Regions from separate parts of the Acidovorax lacteus genome, predicted to be linked through region 3. Evidence: predicted binding sites of a transcription regulator. Region 3 holds the regulator's gene; each other region holds the start of a gene.
What was found. The regulator sigma-54, encoded in region 3, starts transcription at its own class of promoters, with help from an activator protein. The targets are predictions, from matches to a motif close to TGGCANGNAANCTGCTTT.

Region 1 (2,264 bases), on a different contig from region 3:
TTCTGGATGGCGGCCGAGAGCACGTAGGTGCTGTCGTAGCTGTAGTGGCCGCCGTAGGCCGGGGGCTTCTTGTAGGCGGCGATGTACTTCTCCAGGAAGGGCTTGCCGGCCGTGAATTCCCGGGCTTCGAGCACGGGCGAGGTGGCGAACACGCCATCGACCATGCCTGTGGCCTTGGCCATGTCGGTGGTCTTGATGGTGTCGCCGCCCAGCAGGTTGACCTTGGTGTGGCCCACCTTGCGCAGCGCTTCCAGCAAGGCCAGCGCCTGGAAATCATTGAGCGTGGAGACGATCACCTCGACGTTGGCAGCCTTGAGCTCGGCGGCCAACTCGTCGAATGCGGTGGTCTTGTCGTCGAACGACTTGCGCACCACCACTTCCTTCTTTTCAGCCTTGAGTTGCTCGGCTGCGCCATCGGCCAGCCCCTTGCCGTAGGGGGTGCCGTCGTCCAGCGCCGCATAGCGGCTGGCCCCGAGCTGGGAGGCCGCAAAAGAGCCGATGGCACGCGCCTGCAGGGTGTCGTTGGCGACCATGCGGAACGTGGTGGGCAGCCCCAGCTGCGTGAAGCGCGGGTTGGTCGAGATCGCGATCTGCGCGATGTTCTTGGCGGCGTACACGGGCGCGGCCTCGATGCTCACGCCCGAGTTCAGGTGACCGATCACGGCCACCACACCGGCATCCACCAGTTGCTGGGCCACAGCCTTGCCGGTGGCGGCGTCGGCCTTGTCGTCCACCGACACCACTTCCAGCGTGACGCGCTTGCCGTCCACCGAGAAACCGCTCTGGTTCAGCTCCTGCACTGCCAGTTGCACGCCGTTGAGCAGATCCTGCCCCAGCGACGCCAGCGGCCCCGATAGGGGCTGCGCCACGCCGATCTTGATGGTGTCAGGCACCTTGCTGCACCCGCTGAGCAGGCCGGCCGACGCGATGCAGGCCGCCACGGTGGCCAGGGCAAAACGGCGTCGGACAAAGTGATGGTTCATGCTCGAAACTCCAGGAAAGAGAAAAAGTGTCCGGATGTATATAAGACGGATGGTGGAACCGCTAGCGGGTATGCCCGTGGGCGCCCCCGGACATTAGCAAGTTTCAGACCCCAAAAGCCCTGCGCCGGGGCTGGCGCTGCACCCCCCCGGCCTTGGGTGGGGGTGATTTGGCCAGCCCGACATGTCCCTGTGGCGTATTTATTGCTTGCCCTGTGGGCATGACCGAGTCCCTGCGCATTGTGGTGGTGGCCCCCGACCTGGCCGTGACCGACCCGGACGACGACCACGCCCGCCAGCAGGCCGAGCGCTCGAAGGCTCTGCGCATCGGCCTGCTGGAAAACGACTTCAACCTCATCGCCACGCTGCCGGCCGATGTGTTTCTGAGCGACCGCATTGCGCAGTTGCAGCCCGACCTGATCATTGTGGACGCCGAAAGCGAGGCCCGCGACGCGCTGGAGCATGTGGTGATGGCCACGCGCGAGGAGCGCCGCCCGATCGTGATGTTCACCAACGACGAGGACACCTCGCACGTCAAGGACGCCGTGGCCGCGGGGGTGACGGCTTACATCGTGGCCGGGCTTGCGCCGCAGCGCATCCGCCCGATTCTGGATGTGGCCATGGCCCGCTTCCAGCACGAGCAGGCGCTGCGCGCCGAACTGGCCGATGCCCGCAGCGAGCTGCAGGGCCGCAAAACCATCGACCGCGCCAAGGGCCTGCTGATGCAGCGCCAGGGCCTGACCGAGCAACAGGCCTACGACAAGCTGCGCAAGACGGCCATGGACAAGGGCCTGAAGCTCGTGGACGTGGCCCAGCGCATCCTGGACGTGGCCGATCTGCTGGGCTGACGGCCGTCGCGCGGATCGCGCCGGGCACGCCCTGCGCACGGATGGTGCGCCGCACAAAGCCGGTGCACGCCGGGTGCCTACGGTCTGCGTCCGCCCTCTTGCATGGCACCTGCCCGTGGCCATCGTAGCTGCGTCAGGCGGCAGGCATCTGCACAAAATAGGCTGCTCGTGCTTATGAATCAAGCACGAGCAGCTATCAAAGTAATAGCAAGCAGTATCTGGCACGGGCCTTGCAAGTTGTCGTGCGCACAGCCAAGGCTGGTTGTGCCTGGGCACCCAAGGGTTCCAATGGCGGAACCTCCAAGGCCCTTCCGGACAAAGGCGTCCCCACCCGTGCGCATGCAGGCCCAAGGCCCGTCGCGCGGCGTGAGGACGCCTTTTTTGTTTTTCATGCACACCAGGGGAGCCCCATGACCGATCTGTTGAAAACCAGCCT
Region 2 (2,264 bases), on a different contig from region 3:
GGCCAGGTGCGTGGCCGCCAGCGCCAACCCCGCACGCCCGTCGGCCGCAATGGCCGAGCCCGCATTGAAGCCGAACCAACCCACCCACAGCAGGCCCGAGCCCACCATGGTGAAGGCCAGGCTGTAGGGCTCGAACGCCTCGCGCCCGTAGCCCAGGCGGCGGCCCAGGAACCACGCGCACACCAGCCCGGCCACCCCGGCGTTGACGTGCACCACCGAGCCGCCCGCAAAGTCGAGCGCACCGAGCTGCGCGAGCCAGCCGCCCGGCTCCCAGACCCAGTGGGCCACGGGCGCGTACACACAGACCGTCCACAGCCCCACAAAGAGCAACATGGCACCAAAGCGCATGCGCTCGACAAACGCCCCCACCATCAGCGCCGCGGTGATGATGGCAAAGCTGAGCTGGAACATCGAATACACCGACTCGGGCACATGGGGCGCCACATGGCTCACGGCCACGCGGCCCGTGGCGTGCTGGTACTCCAGCCCCGCAAAGCCCGCGCGCTCGAAGCCGCCAATCCAGCCGGCCAACCCGCCCGCGCCGGGGGTGAAGGCCAGCGAATACGCAACCCCGTACCACAGCAGGCTCACCAGCGCGGCAATCGCGACCACGCTGGCCATGGTGTTCAGCACGTTCTTGCGGCGCACCATACCGGCATAAAACAGCGCAATGCCAGGCAGCGTCATCAAGAGCACCAGCGCCGTGGCCGTCATGAGCCAGGCGGTGTCGGCCCCGTTGATCTGGCCGACGGGCACCAGCCCCGGACGTGCCAACGGCGCTGTGGCTGCGGCCACCGCGGCCGGCGCCTCCTGCGCCCAGGCCACGGGTGTCGCCCACGCGCCGACCCACATCCCCCACCGCGCGTCCGCACACCACCCGGCCCTGTTGATTGCGCCCATGCATTCGCTCCCTGTGCTGTTGTTGGGCAGGCCTCAGCACAACACATGCCAGCCTGGCCTGCGCGCCCTGCCCCCCCGGCGGGGCGGCTCAAGGGCCCGCGCTGGGCCCCAGCGCCCCACAAGCGGGGGCGGGTTAGCCCCAATGCACCAGGGCAGTGCAACCGCTACAGTGCATGCACTCAACGCGCACCGCGGTGCGCTGCAGAGGAGCCCGAGGAGACACTTCAAGCTCGAACGACACGATTGCAAGCACCCGCATGAGGTGCATATCCTTCCCAAGCGCTGGCGATCCCAGCGCTTTTTTGTTGCCTGCGGCCGCCCGCTTCGCTCACAAATCCATAGCGGCCGAGGTGCGACAATCCGGGCATGGAATGGTTTTTCATCGGGTGCGCCTCGCTGCTGGCCGGGTTTGTGGATGCGATCGTGGGCGGCGGCGGCCTGGTGATGGTGCCCGCGCTGTTCGCGGCCTTTCCAGGCACTGCCCCCGCCACGCTGCTGGGCACCAACAAGGCGGTGTCGGTCTGGGGCACCTCCATGGCCACCTGGCAGTACAGCCGCAAAGTGCAGATGCGCTGGCAGGCCCTGCTGCCCGCGGCGGCGGCCGGGTTTGCCGGGTCGATGGCGGGCGCCTGGACGGTGACCCTGGTGTCGCCCGAGTTCCTGCGCAAGCTGCTGCCTCTGGTGCTGCTGGCCGTGCTGGCCTACACGCTGGCCAAAAAGAACCTGGGACAGCACCACACCCCGCACTTTGACGGACGCCGTGAGGCCCTGGTCGCCAGCGTCATCGGACTGGTCATCGGCTTCTACGATGGCTTCTTCGGCCCCGGCACCGGAAGCTTCTTCGTGTTTCTGCTGGTGCGGGTGCTGGGCTACGACTTCCTCAACGCATCGGCCGCGGCCAAGCTGCTGAATTGCGCGACCAACATCGCGGCCATCGTGCTGTTCGGCCTCAAGGGCCATGTGTGGTGGCACATCGCCCTGATGCTGGCCGTGGCCAACGTGGTCGGCAGCCTGCTGGGCACGCACATGGCGCTGCGCCACGGCACGGGTTTCGTGCGCTGGATCTTCATCTGCGTGGTCAGCGCGCTGATCCTCAAGACAGGTTACGACGCCTTTCTGCGTTGAATGGCACCCTTGCTTTGCAGCGACATGGCTCGGTGTTTGCTTAACACCACTGCCATCTCACGCTGCTTGTCAAGCAAAACAAGGCCTTCCCTATAATCCCGACCGTTTCATGACAATCCCGGGCGCGGCCAAAGGCCGACGATCCCTGCTCTGCCTCCGGCCTGCCTACCCGCAGGCCGGATTTTTTGTACCTGCATCACCCCCCACAGGACCCACCATGAAGTTGCTCAAGTCCGTCG
Region 3 (2,264 bases):
CCCGCGCTGGCCCTGTCGGGCGGCGAGCGCCGCCGCGTCGAGATCGCCCGTGCCCTGGCCACGCAGCCGCGCTTCATCCTGCTGGACGAACCCTTTGCCGGCATTGACCCGATTGCGGTCATCGAGATCCAGCGCATCATTGGTTTCCTCAAAGCCCGGGGCATCGGGGTGCTGATCACGGACCACAACGTGCGCGAAACCCTGGGCATCTGCGACCACGCCTTCATCATCAGCGAAGGCAAGGTACTGGCGCAGGGCACGCCCTCGGAGATCGTGGACAACGCCGAGGTGCGCCGGGTGTACCTGGGCGAACACTTCCGGATGTAGCCGTGGCGGTGCTGTTTCTGACGATGCGCTGTGCGCAGCCGACCGGCCAGACGCGCGCGCCTGGCAGCGGCCGGTGGCGATTCGGGGGCCGCGCAGCGGCCGCGTGGGTGTGATGAAGCCCGGTCTGTCGCTGCGCGTCTCGCAGCATCTCGCGCTCACGCCGCAGTTGCAGCAGTCGATCCGGCTGCTGCAGCTGTCCACGCTGGAGCTGTCGCAAGAAGTCGAGCAGATGCTCGACGACAACCCGTTCCTGGAGCGCACCGCCGACGAGGCTGTGCGCGAAGATTTCGGCATGGCCGAGGCCGATGCCCCTGCGCAGACCGACGACTACGCGGCCGACGAAGCCGCACGCGTGGCCCCGGCGCTGGAGACCGGCGAGCGCCTTGCCGACAGCGCCACGCCCAGCGAAGGCGCTGAGCCCCCCTTGGGCGACACCGCGCCCGACTGGGAGGGCGATGGCAGCGTGGAATGGTCGGCCAACGACACCGAGTGGGGCGGTGACGCCCCTGCGCGCCAGCGCAATGGCGGCGAAGAGGACGAGACAGACGCCACCGACCTGGCCCATGCGCACGAGTCGCTCACCGACTTTCTGCATCGGCAGGCGCTGGCCCTGCGCCTGAATGAGGTGGACCGCGCCGCATTGCGCTTTCTCATCGAATCGCTGACTGACGACGGCTACCTGGAAGACCCGCTCGAAGACCTAGCCCGGGGTTTGGCGGGCGATGACGATCTGGAGCAGCTCGAAGAGCTGGTGCACCGCTTCACCGTGGCCCTTCGCCTGCTGCAAAGCCTGGAGCCGGTGGGCGTGGGGGCGCGCAACCTGGCCGAATGCCTGCGCCTGCAGCTTTCAGCCCTGGCAGCCGACGAGGACGACGACACCGATCCTGCCGTGGTGCGTGCGGCCTTGTGCATTTGCGACCAGCCGCTGGAGCAGCTGGCACGCCGCGATGTGCGGCGGCTCACGCAGGCCACGGGCGAGGGCGAAGAGCGCACGCGCGCCGCCATGGCGCTGATCGCACGGCTGGAGCCGCGCCCGGGCCGCCGCTTTGCCGATGTGGAGCGGCATGTGGTGGTACCCGATGTGATCGTGCGCAAGGCGGCCCGCAGCCGCGAGGGGCAGCCCCAGTTTGTGGTGCAGCTCAACCCGGATGTGATGCCGCGCCTGCGCGTGCACGACGTGTACGCGGGCGCGCTGCGCGGCCACCGCGGCGGCGAAGGCCACCAGGCGCTCCAGCAGCGGCTGCAAGAGGCGCGCTGGTTCATCAAGAACATCCAGCAGCGCTTCGACACCATCCTGCGCGTGTCGCGCGCCATCGTGGATCGCCAGCGCGCGTTCTTCGTGCATGGCGAGCTGGCCATGCGCCCGCTGGTGCTGCGTGACATTGCCGACGAGCTGGGCCTGCATGAATCCACCATCAGCCGCGTGACCACGGCCAAGTACATGGCCACGCCCATCGGCACTTTCGAGCTCAAGTACTTCTTTGGCTCGGGCCTGGGCACTGAGACCGGCGGCAACGCATCGAGCACCGCCGTGCGCGCGCTGATCAAGCAGTTTGTGGCGGCCGAAAGCCCGGCCAAGCCCTTGTCGGACAGCCAGATCGCCGAGATGCTCAAGGAGCAGGGCATCGAATGCGCGCGCCGCACGGTGGCCAAATACCGCGAGGCGCTGAAGATCGCGCCTGCCAACTTGCGCAAGGCGCTCTGAGAGGGCCCCGCGTGGCGCGGCCTACGGGTGGGGCTGTACCGCCCGCGCGCCTCAGCCCGCGCCGCCCGCGGCCTCGCGCTGCTCCTGCTGTTCCCGAAACGCGCGCGCACGCCCGAAGTGTCCGCAGCCAATGAAGGGCGCAGGCGGGCGCAGTGCCGACAGCGGCGACGGGTGGTTGGCCGTGAGCACCAGATGGCGCTGGTGGTCGATGAGCGGGCGCTTGCTCTGCGCG

Region 1: a site for sigma-54 is predicted at 1,174-1,191, ahead of ABD866_RS14105 (ANTAR domain-containing response regulator). Genes of this name have one in related genera too.
Region 2: a site for sigma-54 is predicted at 934-951, ahead of ABD866_RS09815 (ammonium transporter). Genes of this name have one in related genera too.

What each region holds. Positions count from the first base shown of each region.
Region 1 is NZ_BAABEX010000029.1:274,541-276,804, reverse strand. It holds gene ABD866_RS14110 (branched-chain amino acid ABC transporter substrate-binding protein) at 1-983, opposite strand, end outside; gene ABD866_RS14105 (ANTAR domain-containing response regulator) at 1,202-1,828, shown strand; gene ABD866_RS14100 (CmpA/NrtA family ABC transporter substrate-binding protein) at 2,239-2,264, shown strand, end outside.
Region 2 is NZ_BAABEX010000013.1:92,713-94,976, reverse strand. It holds gene ABD866_RS09815 (ammonium transporter) at 1-852, opposite strand, end outside; gene ABD866_RS09810 (sulfite exporter TauE/SafE family protein) at 1,267-2,025, shown strand; gene ABD866_RS09805 (ABC transporter substrate-binding protein) at 2,243-2,264, shown strand, end outside.
Region 3 is NZ_BAABEX010000024.1:152,133-154,396, reverse strand. It holds gene lptB (LPS export ABC transporter ATP-binding protein) at 1-327, shown strand, start outside; gene ABD866_RS11560 (RNA polymerase factor sigma-54) at 440-2,032, shown strand; gene ABD866_RS11555 (uracil-DNA glycosylase) at 2,084-2,264, opposite strand, start outside.